2 regions of the Mesorhizobium sp. CA10 genome follow, and region 2 is predicted to be linked to the other one. Evidence: predicted binding sites of a transcription regulator. Region 2 holds the regulator's gene; the other holds the start of a gene.
What was found. Region 2 encodes LexA, which represses DNA repair genes until DNA is damaged. Its sites were predicted from a motif close to TGTTCNNNNTGTGTTCNG; they were not measured.
Positions count from the first base shown of each region.

Region 1 (7,933 bases), 210 kb from region 2:
GACGACAATGCCGAGCTCAAGCGCTTCGCCGAGACGCTGGAAAAGGTCTGTATCCAGACCGTCGAGAGCGGTTTCATGACAAAGGACCTGTCGCTGCTGATCGGTCCCGACCAGCCCTGGCTCTCGACCACCGGCTTCCTCGACAAGATCGACGAGAATTTGCAGAAAGCGATGGGGTAAACCCACATTCGGCATACCGAAGGCTCCGGAAGGAGCCTTCGGTATTTTTTGGTACTCCGACGAGCGGAGGGGAGCGCTGATCGATGGCCAAGCCAACTCTCTACGGCGCGGACTACAGCGTCTATGTGCGCATCGCACGGATGACGCTGGAGGAGAAAGGCGTCGGCTACGAGCTCGTTCCTCTCGACATCTTCGCCGCCGAAGGCATCCCGGCCTGGTATCTGGAACATCACCCTTTCGGCCGCATCCCGGCCTTCGAGCACGACGGTTTTCGACTGTTCGAGACCGGTGCGATCACGCGCTATGTCGACGAAGCCTTCGACGGCCCGGCCTTGCAGCCGGCCGACGCGCGCGGCCGCGCCAGGATGGTCCAGATCAGCGGCATGCTCGACGCCTATGGTTATCGCGCCATGGTCTGGGACGTCGCCGTCGAGCGGCTGGAGAAGACGCAACCGGATGAGCAGCTGATCGCCAGCGGGCTGAGCCAGGCTGAGACGGTGCTCAAGGTTCTGACATCGCTGAAGGCGAAAGGGCCCTGGCTGCTAGGCGAGCAACTGACACTGGCCGACCTGCACGCGGCACCGATCGTCGCCTATTTCGTCAAGGTCGCGGAAGGACGCGATCTGATGGCAAGGTTTGCAGATATGCGCGATTGGTATGCGCGGATAGCCGGACGGCCGAGCTTTATGCGGACGGAAAAGGTCGCTTAGCCGAGCGAATTTGCGAGGCGCTGGCGCAGCCCCTCATTGCCCTGTCGGGCATTTCTCCCCGTAAAAACGGAGAGAAAGAAGCGGTTGCAACGCTGGCTATTGGCGAAAGCCTATGTGACAGCGCCCTTCTCCCCGTTCAACGGGGAGAAGATGCCGGCAGGCAGATGAGGGGCAGCGCCGCCTTTGGCAGACTGGAGCCGGCTCGAACTGGGCCGGTCTCGCTCCCTTAAGCCGCCTCCAGCGCCGCCTTCACCGCTGCGATCGCGTCGTTGGCCCTGGAGGCGTCGGGGCCGCCGGCCTGCGCCATGTCGGGCCGACCGCCGCCGCCTTGACCGCCAAGCGCGGCGGACGCGACGCGCACGAGATCGACGGCGCTGAAGCGGCCGGTCAAATCGTCGGTGACGCCGACGACCACGCTCGCCTTGTTGTCCTCGCCGGCGCCGACAAAGACGACCACGCCGGAGCCGAGCGTCTTCTTGCCGGCATCCGCCAGCGGCTTCAGGTCCTTCGGCGCCACGCCACTGACCGCCTTGCCGAGGAAGCCGACGCCGGCGACGGTCTCGTTGGTGGGCGGAGCATCGGATACGGCCGGGCCGGCGCCAAGCGCCAGCTTCTTGCGCGCCTCGCTGAGTTCCTTTTCGAGCTTCTTGCGTTCCTCAAGCAATGTTTCGACGCGAGCCGGCACGTCGGCCGGCGCGATCTTCAAGGTCGCCGCCACGGCTTTCAGCCGCCTGTCCTGCTCGACCAGATGCCTGCGCGCCGCCTCGCCGGTCAGCGCCTCGATGCGGCGCACGCCGGCCGCCACCGCGCTATCCGACAGGATGCGCACCAGGCCGATATCGCCGGTCGATTTCACATGCGTGCCGCCGCAAAGCTCGACGGAATAAGGCCGGTTTGCCTTGGCGCCATGCAGGCCGGTGCCCATCGACACGACACGCACCTCGTCGCCGTATTTCTCGCCGAACAGCGCCATGGCGCCCTCGGCGATCGCGTCGTCGACCGACATCAGCCGCGTCGTCACCGGGCTGTTCTGCACGACGATCTCGTTGGCCATGCGCTCGACCTCTTCGAGCTCGTCGGCCGAGATCGGCTTGTTGTGCGAGATGTCGAAGCGCAGCCTTTCGGGCGCAACCAGCGAGCCCTTCTGCGCGACATGGGTGCCCAGCACCTCGCGTAGCGCCTCGTGAATGAGATGCGTCGCGGAGTGGTTGGCGCGCAGCCTCGAGCGGCGGGCATGATCGACCTTCAGCTCGACGGCATCACCCGTCTTGATCGTGCCTTTAGCCACCTTGCCGAGATGCACGAACAAACCATCGGCCTTCTTCTGCGTGTCGGAGATCTCGATTGAAAAACCCTCGCCGGAAATCACCCCGGTGTCGCCCATCTGGCCGCCGGATTCGCCGTAGAATGGCGTCTGGTTGACGACCACGGCGACCGCATCGCCCTGGCTCGCGCTGTCGATGGTCTTGCCGTCCTTGACCAGGGCCTGGACAATGCCTTCCGCCTGCTCGGTCTCATAGCCGAGGAATTCGGTCGCGCCGGTCTTTTCGCGCACGGAAAACCACACCGTCTCGGTCGCGGCTTCGCCCGAGCCAGCCCAATGCGCGCGCGCCTCGGCCTTCTGCCGCTCCATCGCGTCGGTGAAGCCGGCGATATCGACCGAGATGCTGCGCTGGCGCAGCGCATCCTGCGTCAGATCGAGCGGGAAGCCATAGGTATCGTAGAGCTTGAAGGCCGTCTCGCCGTCCAGCATGTCGCCGGCTTCGAGCGTCTCCGTCGCGTCCGAAAGCAGGCCCAGGCCGCGCACCAGCGTCTTGCGGAAGCGTGTTTCCTCAAGCTTCAGCGTTTCGGTGATCAGCGCCTGGCCGCGCACGAGCTCGGGATAGGCCTGGCCCATCTCGCGCACCAGGGCCGGCACCAGCTGCCACATCAGCGGCTCCTTGGCGCCAAGCAGCTGCGCATGGCGCATGGCGCGGCGCATGATGCGGCGCAGCACATAGCCGCGCCCCTCGTTGGACGGCAGAACCCCGTCGGCCACCAGGAACGAGGTTGAGCGCAGATGATCGGCGATGACGCGGTAGGACGCCGCGTTCTCCTGGCTTGGCCCCTGCCCGAGCGCCGAGGACGCTGCGTCGATCAGATGCTTGAACAGGTCGGTCTCGAAGACGCTTTCGACGCCCTGCAGGATAGAGGCCATGCGCTCCAGGCCCATGCCCGTGTCGATCGAGGGACGCGGCAGGTCGATGCGCTCTTCCTTGGTCACCTGCTCGTATTGCATGAACACCAGGTTCCAGAATTCCAGGAACCGGTCGCCATCCTCTTCCGGGCTGCCGGGCGGTCCGCCCCAAATGTGCTCGCCGCGATCGATGAAGATTTCCGAGCACGGGCCGCAGGGGCCGGTATCGCCCATTGCCCAGAAATTGTCCGAAGTCGGGATGCGGATGATGCGATCGTCCGAGAAGCCGGCGATCTTCTTCCAGTAAGCCGCCGCCTCGTCGTCGGTGTGATAGACGGTGACGAGCAGCTTGTCCTTCTTGAGGCCGAAACCCTTGGTGATCAGGTTCCACGCAAGCTCGATCGCGCGCTCCTTGAAATAGTCGCCGAACGAGAAATTGCCGAGCATCTCGAAGAAGGTCAGATGGCGCGCGGTGTAGCCGACATTGTCGAGGTCGTTATGCTTGCCGCCGGCGCGCACGCTTTTTTGCGCCGTGGAGGCCCGCGTATAGGGACGCTTCTCCAGGCCGGTGAAGACGTTCTTGAACTGCACCATGCCGGCGTTGGTGAACATCAGCGTCGGATCGTTGCGCGGCACCAGCGGGCTGGAGGCGACGATCTCGTGGCCCTCCTTGCGGAAGTAGTCGAGGAATGTCGACCGGATGTCGTTCACGCCACTCATTGCATACTGCCTTTTTCGCAAGAACCGCCGGCCCGGCCGGCGGCAAATGGGCTTTGGTGTTTCAGAAGATAGATTGGCCTTTTAGCGATAGCTCTTGTGCCTGTCCAGAAACACGCAAAACAGGCGTGTCGCTCAAAACTGCGCAAGCGGTTTTGGGAAAACGACAGGCACAAGCATGTACCAAAGCGCATTGCCTGAATTCATCGCAGCGCGACGCGCTTTGGGCCGAGCGGCGGACGAGTGGCGGTTCAGCCCTGCCCGCACAACGCAAAACCGCCGGCACGAAGGCCGGCGGTTCGGGTTACGCAATACAAGAACTCGATTACATAAGCACAAACCGATAAACCAGGATTGTGGCCGAACTCCGGCTAAGCCAACCAACTGCTCTCGGGCGCCCTCGGACCACGCGGACCCCAAAATCCCCGGGGCACGCCCTTTACAAGGCGCCGGCCTCGTCCTCGAAACCGTCGTCGCCGCCTTCCGAGCCGCCATTCTCGAGGAACTTCTCGGCAATCAGTCCGGCATTCTGGCGCAACGCAAGCTCGACCTCACGCGCCGTGTCGGGATTGTCGCGCAGGAACAGTTTTGCGTTCTCGCGACCCTGGCCGAGGCGCTGGGAATTGTAGGAGAACCAGGCGCCCGACTTCTCGATGACGCCGGCCTTGACGCCGAGATCGATCAGCTCGCCTGTCTTCGACACGCCCTCGCCATACATGATGTCGAACTCGACCACCTTGAAGGGTGGGGCCAGCTTGTTCTTCACCACCTTGACGCGGGTCTGGTTGCCGACGACCTCGTCGCGGTCCTTGACCGAGCCGATGCGGCGGATGTCGAGGCGCACCGAGGCGTAGAATTTCAGCGCGTTGCCGCCGGTGGTCGTCTCGGGCGAGCCGAACATGACGCCAATCTTCATGCGGATCTGGTTGATGAAGATGACCATGGTGTTGGAACGCGAGATCGAGGCGGTCAGCTTGCGCAGCGCCTGGCTCATCAGACGAGCCTGAAGACCGGGCAGCGAATCGCCCATCTCGCCTTCGATTTCAGCGCGCGGCGTCAGTGCCGCCACCGAGTCGACAACCAGCACGTCGATGGCGCCTGAACGCACCAGCGTGTCGCAGATCTCCAGCGCCTGCTCGCCGGTGTCGGGCTGCGAGATCAAAAGGTTCTCGAGGTCAACGCCAAGCTTGCGGGCATAGACCGGATCGAGCGCGTGCTCGGCATCGACGAAGGCGCAGATACCGCCCTTCTTCTGGGCTTCCGCAACCGTGTGCAGCGCCAGCGTCGTCTTGCCCGAGCTTTCCGGCCCGTAGATCTCGATGATGCGGCCGCGCGGCAGGCCGCCGACGCCGAGCGCGATGTCGAGGCCGAGCGAGCCGGTCGGCACGGTTTCGATCTCGACCACCTGCTCGTTGGCGCCGAGCCGCATGATCGAGCCCTTGCCGAACGCGCGCTCGATTTGCGACAGCGCCGCGTCCAGAGCCTTTGATTTGTCCACTGCCTTATCCTCTACAAGCCGCAAAGTATTCTGAGCCATGATACATCACCCCTTGGTCGTCAATGAAGGCCGGACAATCCGTGATCCCTGCTTGTTTTGTACCTTTTTTGTTCTCATTTGGCAAGGGGCAACAAATATCTGAAAAATAATCAATATCTGGATTTGTTCTATTTTTGTCTCACCAGGGCTGGTGCGGAGTGCAACCACCGGTCCAGAAGAGATTTCGATACCCGGCCGTCCGAATCGCAACCCCGATTGCAGGGCGACCTGAGGAAACCTAGAGCAATTGCAGTGCGTGCCGGCATTCCGTCCAGGATAAAGACTTAGAGCAGTTCAGCGATTCCGTGAAACGCTGAACCGCTCTAGTGTGCGCAGCCGCACGATCAACGAAAGTCACCGACCCGAAATGCCGACATCCCCAACAATCCTGGCGCTCGGCGGCGCCCATATCGACCGGCGCGGCCAGGTCTCGGGCGTCTATGTGCCCGCGGCTTCGAATCCCGGCATCATGCGCGAGGACGTCGGCGGCGTGGTTTTCAACGCGCTGCGCAGCGTGGTGAAGCGCGGCGTGTCGGCCTCGCTGATCTCGGTGCGTGGCGGTGACGCTGCGGCGGACACGGTCGCCTCGGCGATCGACAACGCCGGGATAACCGACCTTTCGGTGGTGTTCCTCGACCGAACGACGCCAAGCTACACGGCGCTGATCGATGCCGAAGGCGAGTTGATCGTCGGGCTTGCCGACATGGCGCTCTACGATCTTGCCTTCCCCAAACAAATAAGGCGCGCCAAGGTGCGCGAGGCGATCGCCGCCACCGACGCCATCCTGTGCGACGCCAACCTGCCGACGGCCGCGCTGGAGCGTCTGCTGGCGCTTGCCGGCGGCCGGCCGGTCTTCGCCATCGCCGTCTCGCCGGCCAAGGTCGTCCGCCTGGCGCCGCTGCTCGACAACCTGTCGCTGCTCTTCATGAACCGCCGCGAGGCCGCCGCGCTGGTCGGCGCGGAGCCATCCGGCGAAACGCTCGTCGACGCGCTCCGGCGGGCTGGCCTGAACGCCGGCGTGGTCACGTCCGGCAGCGCTCCGGTGCTGGGCTTCGACGATACCGGCATCTTCGAGATCGACCCGCCCGCGCCGCGCAAGGTGGCCGACGTGACCGGCGCCGGCGACGCCTTGACCGGCGCAACCGTCGCCGCCTTGCTGCGCGGCCTGCCGCTGCGCGCAGCACTACGCGAAGGCCTTGCCGCGGCGATGCTCGCCATAGAGAGCCCGCGGGCCGTGCCGTCCTTCACGATCGCCACCTTCACGCAGGCGCTTGCCCTTGTGCCGGAGCCGCGGGAAGTGGCATAGGGCCACCACTGCCGAAGCAATCCGTTCGATCGGAGACAGCCATGACGCCTGATACCGCCCGCCCCTTCGTCGATATCCATCCGCCGGTGGCGGAGGCGCTTGCCGCCGGCCGGCCCGTGGTGGCGCTGGAAAGCACCATCATCACCCACGGCATGCCCTACCCCGACAATGGCGCAATGGCCGCCAAGGTCGAGCAGATCATCATCGATGGCGGCGCGGTACCGGCGACGATCGCCGTGGTCGAGGGCCGTATCAAGATCGGCCTCTCCGACGGCGAGCGCGAATCGCTTGCCATGACCGGTGACGCCATGAAGCTGTCGCGCGCCGATCTCGGTTTCGCGGTCGCTCAAACGCGCACCGGCGGCACCACGGTCGCCGCCACCATGATCGCCGCGCATATGGCCGGCATAAAAGTGTTCGCCACCGGCGGCATTGGCGGCGTCCACAAGGGCGCTGAGAAAAGCTTCGATATCTCGGCCGACCTCGACGAGCTGGCGCGCACGCCGGTCATCGTCGTCTCGGCCGGCGCCAAGGCGATTCTCGACATCGAAAAGACGCTGGAAGTGCTGGAAACGCGCGGCGTGCCGGTTATCGGCCATGACTGCGAGACGATGCCCGCCTTCTGGTCGAGGCAGTCGCCCTTCCGCGCGCCGCTGACCCTTCATGCGCCGGAAGACATCGCGCATTTCTACAGAACGCGCCAAGCGCTGGGCCTGGGCGGCGGCATCCTCGTCGCCAACCCGGTGCCGCAGAATGACGAAATCCCGGCCGCCGAGATGGACGGCTACATCCAGGCCGCGCAAAAGGCTGCCGAGGCGCTCAACGTCACCGGCAAGGCGGTGACACCGTTCCTGCTGTCGAAGATCCTGGAGCTGACCGGCGGTCGCAGCCTCAAGACCAACATCGCGCTGGTCGAGAACAATGCGCGGCTGGCGGCGGAGATCGCCAAGGCGTTATAGGCACGCGCGGCGAAGGCCCCCTCACCCGGATTGCTTCCCCGCCCTTCGTCCCGCTTCATAAGCCCGCCGCGCCCACACTGCCATTTCGTCAGGATCGTCGAAGGCCTCGTCGGGAACGCTCCAATATGGCATCGCCACCTCCTTGCCGTGGCGCGAGCCGGCATAGGTCCATTGCTTGCAGCCGGCGGCTTCGAAATCGGGAATTGTCTCCTCGTCCGCCTTGAGCATCAGCTCGTCGCGCACGACGACCGCGACAATGACGCCGTCGCAATAGATGCCCTTGCCGCCGAACAGTTTTCGGATGGCGATCGGCCCAAGGCTTTCGAACAGTTCTTCAAGACGCGCATT
Region 1 is NZ_JAIUHV010000003.1:400,273-408,205, reverse strand. It holds gene LB535_RS08945 (NADP-dependent isocitrate dehydrogenase) at 1-180, shown strand, start outside; gene LB535_RS08940 (glutathione S-transferase family protein) at 264-890, shown strand; gene alaS (alanine--tRNA ligase) at 1,117-3,786, opposite strand; gene recA (recombinase RecA) at 4,223-5,320, opposite strand; gene LB535_RS08925 (carbohydrate kinase family protein) at 5,688-6,626, shown strand; gene LB535_RS08920 (pseudouridine-5'-phosphate glycosidase) at 6,668-7,585, shown strand; gene LB535_RS08915 (TfoX/Sxy family protein) at 7,607-7,933, opposite strand, start outside.
Region 1: LB535_RS08925 (carbohydrate kinase family protein) is a predicted target of LexA. The motif match lies at 5,445-5,462, and genes of this name have one in related genera.

Region 2 (7,933 bases):
AAAACGAAATGCAACGCGCGCTTCGCCTTTCGTCGCGGCTGATCGGCATCAACAACCGCGATCTCAGAACCTTTGAAACCAGCCTCGACGTCTCGGAGCGGCTGGCGGCCATGGTGCCGGCGGATCGGCTGCTGGTCAGTGAAAGCGGCATCTTCACGCATCAGGATTGCCGCCGGCTGGAGAAGAGCAAGATCGGCACCTTCCTGGTCGGCGAGAGCCTGATGCGGCAGGCCGACGTGGCCGCCGCCACGCAACTGCTGCTCACCGGCAAGGCGCGTGCCGAGGCCGTTTGAGGATGGCCTCCCTTACTCATCTTGGCGCTAAAGGCGAAGCCAATATGGTCGACGTCGGCGACAAGGCCGAGACGACGCGCACGGCAGTCGCTGAAGGGTTTGTCTCCATGCAGCCGGAAACGCTGGAGATGATCCTGGCCGGCGACGCCAAGAAAGGCGACGTATTGGGGACTGCCCGTATCGCCGGCATCATGGCCGCAAAGAAGACGCACGAACTGATCCCGCTCTGCCATCCGCTGCTTCTGACCAAAGTTGCCGTCGAGATCGAGCCGGACCATTCCTTGCCAGGTCTCAAGGTCACCGCGCTCGCCCGCGTCACCGGCAAGACGGGCGTGGAGATGGAGGCGCTGACCGCCGCTTCAGTCGCCTGCCTCACCATCTACGACATGGCCAAGGCAGCGGACCGCGGGATGGTGATTTCCGGCGTCCGGCTGGTCGAGAAGACCGGCGGCAAATCAGGCGACTACAAGGCAGGTTCATAATGGCCTTGCTCCCGGTCACCGAGGCGCTCGAACGCCTGCTCGACGGCGTGACGGCTCTGCCGGGCGAGCGCGTTCCGCTGGCTGACGCGGCGGGTCGCGTGCTGGCCGAGCCGGTGGTCGCGCTGCGCACGCAGCCACCTTTCGATGCCTCCGCGATGGACGGCTATGCCGCGCGTTTCTCCGATGTCGCCTCGGCCCCGGCGCTACTCGAGGTCATCGGCATGGCGCCTGCCGGGCGCGGTTTCTCCGGAACCGTCGAGGAAGGCCAGGCGGTGCGCATCTTCACCGGAGCGCCGTTGCCGGAGGGCGCCGACACGGTCGTCATCCAGGAAAACGTCCGCGATCTCGGCAATGGCAGGATCGAAGTGACGGAGCCGACCACGGAAGGACGCAATGTGCGTCGCCGCGGGCTCGACTTCGGCCAGGGCGACGTGCTGCTCGAAAAGGGCCGCGTGCTCGATGCAGCGGCCCTTTCGCTGGCGGCCTCGGCCAACCACCCAGCCCTGAACGTCGTGCGCCGGCCGCTGGTGGCGATCATCGCCACCGGCGACGAATTGCTGCCCCCGGGCAGCGCGCTCGGCCCCGACCAGATCATTTCGTCGAATGCCTACGGCGTTGGAGCCGCCGCCCAGTCGGTCGGCGCGCTCGCGCTCGATCTCGGCATCGCCGCCGACCGCCAGGAGGCGATTGCCGCGCTGATCCGGAAAGCGGTCGAGGCGGACGCCGATGTCATCGTCACGCTCGGCGGCGCCTCGGTCGGCGACCACGACCTCGTCCATAGCGTGCTGACCGGCGAAGGCATGCAGCTCGATTTCTGGAAAATCGCCATGCGCCCCGGCAAACCACTGATGTTTGGCCGGCTTGGCCATATCCGCTGCATCGGCCTGCCCGGCAATCCGGTGGCAAGCATTGTCTGCTCGCAACTCTTCCTGAAACCGCTGCTTGCCCGGCTCGGTGGCCGCGATCACCATCAGGATATGCGAACGGCCCGGCTTGGCACCGCGATGCGGGCCAACGACCTTAGGCAGGACTATGTGCGCGCCGTCGTGCGCGAGGACGCCGGCACCTTGGTCGCGATACCTTTCGGAATCCAGGACTCCTCGATGCTGCGGATGCTCGCCGACGCCAACGGCCTGATCGTGCGCGAGCCCTTTGCGCCGGCGGCGGAAGCCGGCGCTGAATGCAGCGTGCTCATGCTGCGCTAGGCGTCGACGAAGTCGATCCTGATACGTCGACGAAGTCGATCGTAACCCTTATTCGTCCACCAGCGTACGGGTCAGGGGATGATCCGGGTCGGCGAGGCCATCGACAATGTTGAAATGATGTCGGTCCGGCTCGACCACTGAACGGGTGGAGGCGCCGAGCCCGGTCCAGATGTTGGCGAGCAACGCGCTCTGGCGCAGGAATTCCGCACGCTCGCCGCCGCCGGCCCAGCAGGTGATGCAGGCTCCCTGTCGAGGCCGCAACAATGCCGGGCTTTCGCTCCGCGCTTCCGGCTCGTCGATGTTCAGGGTCTCGTTCAGCGCTGTGAACATCAGCGGCCGAAGGTCGTGCAGGCCTGAAATCGAAACCACTTGGCGTATGCGCCGCGCCAAATCGGATGATAGCGGTGAGGCCGTGGTCACCATCCGGCTGGCGAGATGCCCGCCGGCCGAGTGCCCGGTCAGCATCAACGGACCATCAACCATGGACGCCGTCTTCTCGATCGCTGCAGCGACCTCGCCGACTATGCCGCTGATCCTGGTCTGCGGGCACAGCGTGTAGGAGGGCATGGCGACGGCAAAGCCGCGGCCGATCGCGCCTCCAGCCAGATGCGACCAGGAGCTCTTGTCCGACTCCATCCAATAACCGCCGTGGATGAACACAACGAGCCCCTTTGGCGCCGCAGACGGGAGAAAAAGGTCGAAGCGATTGCGCGGCGCTTCGCCGTAGACAACATCGAGCCGCGCCCTGCCCTCTGACAGCAGCCTTTCGCGGAATGCCCGCGCCGGCCCATCCCACGCCGCCGGCCAGCGGTCGCCGCCCGCGATATTTGCGCCATTTGCGTAGGCGTCGTCCCAGTCGGCAATGCGATGTCCCAGCAACGGTGCCTCCGCGATCAGGTCGTTTGTTCGGCATCGCCGATTCAAAGTCAGGTAACGGTCGCTTTGACGGCAAAGCGCGCGTCTTGCCAGATGCCAGTGCGCAGGATGTCCTGCAGCACCTCGACCGCATTCCAGACATCGCGGTAACCGACATAGAGCGGCGTGAAGCCGAAACGAATGGTGGATGGCGCGCGGAAATCGCCAATCACGCCGCGCTCGATCAAGGCGCGCATCACCTGGTAGCCATTTGGATGGGCGAACGATACCTGGCTGCCGCGTTCTGCGCCTGAGCGCGGGCTCTCCAGCTCAAGACCGAAGCCGCCGCATTTGGCTTCGACAAGCCGGATGAACAGGTCCGTCAGCGCGACGCTTTTTCCCCGCACGGCCCTGATGTCGACATCGTTCCACATATCCAGCGCGCCTTTCAGCGCGCGCATCGACAGCACCGGCTGCGTTCCGCACAGGAACCGCCGGATGCCCGTGCCCGCGGCGTAGCCCTGCTCGAACGCGAAAGGCCGGGCATGGCCCCACCAGCCGCTGAGCGGCTGGCGAATGTCGCGGTGGTGGCGGTTCGCGGCGTAGATGAAGGCTGGCGAGCCCGGCCCGCCATTGAGATACTTGTAGGTGCAGCCAATGGCGAAATCGGCATTAGAGCCGTCGAGATCCACCGGCAGCGCACCCGCCGTGTGGCAGAGGTCCCAGACGATCAGCGCGCCGGCTTCATGAGCCTTGCGGGTGAGCGCCGCCATGTCGCGCAGCCGGCCGGATTTGTAGTTGACGTGGTTGACCAGGATGACCGCGACGCGATCGTCGACCAGTTCCTCAATCGTCGGGGCATCGGCGCCTTCGAGCCGCAGCACCGTGCCGGGCCGCGTCGATGCGACGCCTTCCGCCATGTAGAGGTCGGTCGGAAAGCTGTCGCCCTCGGCAACGATCACCGAACGCTCGGGCCGCATTGTAAGTGCCGCATGCAGGACCTTGTAGATGTTGATCGAAGTCGTGTCGCAAACGACCGTCTGGCCGGGTTTCGCGCCGATCAGCCGTCCTAGCTGGTCACCCAGCTCGATGGGCATATCGAACCAGCCGGCGGTGTTCCAGGCGCGAATGAGATCCCGCGCCCATTCCTGCCTCGCGGCAGTCTCGATCTCGCTGAAGGCGTCGATCGAAGCAGCGCCCAGCGAATTGCCGTCGAGGTATATGACGTCTTCCGGCAAGACGAAGCGATCGCGCATGGCGCGCAGCGGATCCGCGGCATCCATCGCCTCGACTTCGGCGAGATCAGGAATTCCCCTCATTGTGCTGCCCCCTCCGTTTCGATCTGGCCAAGGGGGTTGTCTCACCACCCTCGGCGACAGGGCAAGAACCTTTGGTCCTATGTTAGCTGGTCCATAGACGGCGAAGACTGCGGATCGGAACTTCGCCAAGGTTGGCATTTTGGATTCGTTTCGTTCACGGTGCGGCGCGCTTACGGAACGAGCCGACGTGATCCCATCCGCCGCTTCGTGATCGTGTCGGCTCTTGTTTCAGCTTAACGAAGCTCCAAAATCGAGCGGAATCAATGCCGCTGTCCTACAAGGGCGGCCAAGGCATCACCGGATGCGACATTGTTTCGGCAGCGTTAACAAATTCACTAAACTTTAAACGGTTGCGGAACACAACTGGAACAGATAGTGTTTGTTCTGGGTTTGTTTTTCTGATTCTGGTTTCAGAACCCGTGGGGGCCGCCGATGCTGACGCGCAAACAACATGAACTCCTGATGTTCATCCATGAACGCCTGAAGGAGAGCGGGATTCCTCCATCATTCGATGAGATGAAGGAGGCGCTCGACCTTGCCTCCAAGTCCGGCATCCACCGGCTGATCACGGCGCTGGAAGAACGCGGCTTCATTCGCCGGCTGCCGAACCGGGCGCGCGCGCTGGAAGTGCTGCGCCTGCCCGACTCGATCGCGCCTGGCCTGAATGCCGCGAAGAAGTTTTCGCCGAGCATCATCCAAGGCGGCCAAGGCAATCTCAGTCGCCAGGTCAAGCCAACGACGCCATCGCGCACCCCGACGCCAAGCAATGACGACGAGGCCGCGGCGGCCGTATCCATTCCGGTGATGGGCCGCATCGCCGCCGGCGTGCCGATTGACGCCATCCAGCACCAGACGCATTCGATCTCGGTGCCGCCGGACATGATCATGGGCGGCGAGTATTACGCGTTGGAGGTCAAGGGCGACTCGATGATCGAGGCCGGCATCTTCGATGGCGACACCGTCATCATCCGCAATGCCAACACCGCAAGCCCGGGTGAGATCGTGGTGGCGCTGGTCGACGATGAGGAGGCGACGCTTAAGCGTTTCCGCCGCAAGGGTGCCTCGATCGCGCTCGAGGCCGCCAACCCAGCCTATGAGACCCGGATCTTCGGACCGGACCGGGTCAAGGTTCAAGGCAAGCTCGTGGGACTCATCCGCCGCTACTGAGCAGAACTGGCCGGCCTTCTTCGCCCGAACGACAGTCTATTGGGCCGGTGCGGCGGCTGGTTTTTCCGGCTGCTTATAGGGCGCCAGTCCCCTCGCCTCGCGCGTGTATTTTCGCTGCTCGTGCCAGGGTCGGTATGGTTCTACGACCGCGTGGCGGACGGTTGGCCGCGCGGTTGCCGATTGCGGATCGAAGAAAACGGCGGCGCTGCCGTCGCGCGCCAGCTGCCGCTTGGTGACGACGAGCACACGCGGATCGCGGCATGGGTTATAGGCCGTGGCGTCGTTGATGACGATGAGGTCGGCGAAACCGCAGGCCGGCCGGGCGGCGTCGCGGGTCTCGGCGAGCGCGACGATCGCGCCGGAAGGATGCCGGCCGATGCAGAGATCGCCGCTGCAATAGAAGGGCGAGCCGGGCGGCAGGTCGACGGGATCGGCAATGTCCAGCGTATCTTTGGCGAACCTTTCCGGCGGCACGATCTCCTCGGCTTTCAGCGCCCGTTTCCAGTTGTCGGTGGTGAACTCGTTGGAGCGTTCGCGATTGACGGCAAGCTCGCCGCCGCCGATCGGCATCGCCACCAGATGCGCATCCTCCGAGATAAGCACGTCCGGTGTGCGGACATGCGGAATGGCCAGCAGCGCAGCGAGCGCGAAAGGTACGGCGGCAAGCCTCAGCCAGGTGGTGGCCATCGTCGCGATGACCAGCGCGACCGTCGCCAGCAGCACCGACTGGATTGAGATCAGCCCCACGGCGTCGACCGGTGAGCGCTCGGAAATCCATGCCGAAATGGCGATCATCGCCGTCAGGCCTTTGCCCATGACAAAGAGGAACGGACCGTCGAAGCCGAAGGGCATGGCCAGCGCGCTCAGCACGGCGAACGGGATGACGATCAGTGAGACGATCGGCATGACCGCCAGATTGGCCAGCAGGCTGAGCGGCGACACCCGCTGGAAGTGCCAGATGGCAAACAACAATGTCGCGCTGCCCGCGATGAGCGACGTCACGGCGGCGCCACCCGCTCCAATCGCCAGTTTTCGCGATAGGAACCCGAGAAACGAACGCTTTGCCGGCGGCGCGGTCGTTTTGCCGGCGCGATAGTCGGCGAAGCCGGCATAGGCGCCGACCAGGGCGGCGGTGGCAGCGAAGGACATCTGGAAGCTCGGGCCGACCACTTCGTGCGGCGAGACCAGGATGACGGCGATGGCAGAGATCGCCAGGTTGCGCATGGTCAGCGCTGCGCGGTCGAAAAGCACGGCGACCAGCATCACGCCAAGCATGATGAAGCTTCGCTCGGCCGCCACCACGATGCCGGAGATCACGAGATAGGCGGCGATCGACGCCAGCGCGATGCCAGCGGCATATTTCTTCACCGGCCGGCGCGACGAGAAATCCGGAAACAGCGCGAAGGCGCCGCGTAGCAGGACCATGATCGTGCCGGCGACCAGCGCCATGTGCAGGCCGGAGATCGAAATGATGTGGTAGATGCCGGTCCGTCGCATCGACTCGTTGATGGCTTCCGGAATGCCGGCACGAACGCCGACGATCAGCGCCGCCGCGATCTCGCCCTCGGAACCGCCGATGCTGCTCCTGATGTGGTCGGCAATCCCCTCGCGAGCATTTTCTATGGCCGATGCCACGCGCGCGCCAAACGGCACTTCCGTTGCCGCAGTCGGGGTCGACGCGACAAGTTTCGGATCGCCCAGGAAAAAGCCGCTGGCGCCGATGCCGGCAAAATAGCTGTCGAACGAAAAGTCGTAGCTGTCCGGCCTGACCGGACCTGTCGGCGGCAGCAGCTTGGCATAGCCGGTCAGCATCGACCCGGCTGTCATGTCGGACGGGATCCTGCGCGCCGACAGCCTGATGCGGTCCGGCGCGTAGCGCAGCTTCGGACGCTCCGTGGATATCAGATCTATGGTGAGCCGGACACGGCCGTTGGCCATCGCCTCGGCAGTGACGAGGCGGCCCGTCAGCCGTGTCTGGATTTCGGAACCTAGCATCGGGGTCGCCATCCGCCAGGTCTCGACCTTGGCCGCGAGAAAGCCCAAGGCGCAGAAAAACGCCGCCATGAAGACAAGGTGCGTTCTGTGCCGGGAACGCGAGACCGCCGCGCAGACCGCCATCAGGGCGACCGCCGCGAGCGGCCTGTAGAGGTCCGGCTCGGCGCTCAGCGAGAAGTAACAGATCACGCCGGCTGCCAGGAACACCGGCACCAGCAGAAAGCCGACGCCACGGTCGAGCTCGGTGGCGGCGGCGACCGCAACGCTTCGGCGCAGAGCAGGAAGCGAAACGCGGCCAAGCTGTCTGCGGATCCGGCCGTCGTTGGCTGTCGGCGAGGCTGGCGGTAACGTGTCGCCGCCAGTCGGCAGAAGCCCGGTTGGCGGACGCGGCGCCGGAAGCGAAAGCGGCGTTCCCTCTTCGAGCACGGCATGAGCAAACATCAGGCGTTCGCTGACGCCTGCTGTCGTTCCCCCGCTCTCCTCCGCGCCCCGGCCACGTCCAGCCATCGGGTCTGCCCCTTGCGCCCCAGACCGCCTATGCTACATGAACGCCGGTCGCGTGGAAGTCTGCGCGAAACATGCATTTTTCAGCGCTTCCTCGAGAGTTCCATGTCCGA
Region 2 is NZ_JAIUHV010000003.1:610,993-618,925, reverse strand. It holds gene trpC (indole-3-glycerol phosphate synthase TrpC) at 1-293, shown strand, start outside; gene moaC (cyclic pyranopterin monophosphate synthase MoaC) at 296-775, shown strand; gene glp (gephyrin-like molybdotransferase Glp) at 775-1,980, shown strand; gene LB535_RS09990 (alpha/beta hydrolase) at 2,029-2,859, opposite strand; gene kynU (kynureninase) at 2,907-4,154, opposite strand; gene lexA (transcriptional repressor LexA) at 4,587-5,321, shown strand; gene LB535_RS09975 (ComEC/Rec2 family competence protein) at 5,358-7,823, opposite strand; gene gltX (glutamate--tRNA ligase) at 7,926-7,933, shown strand, end outside.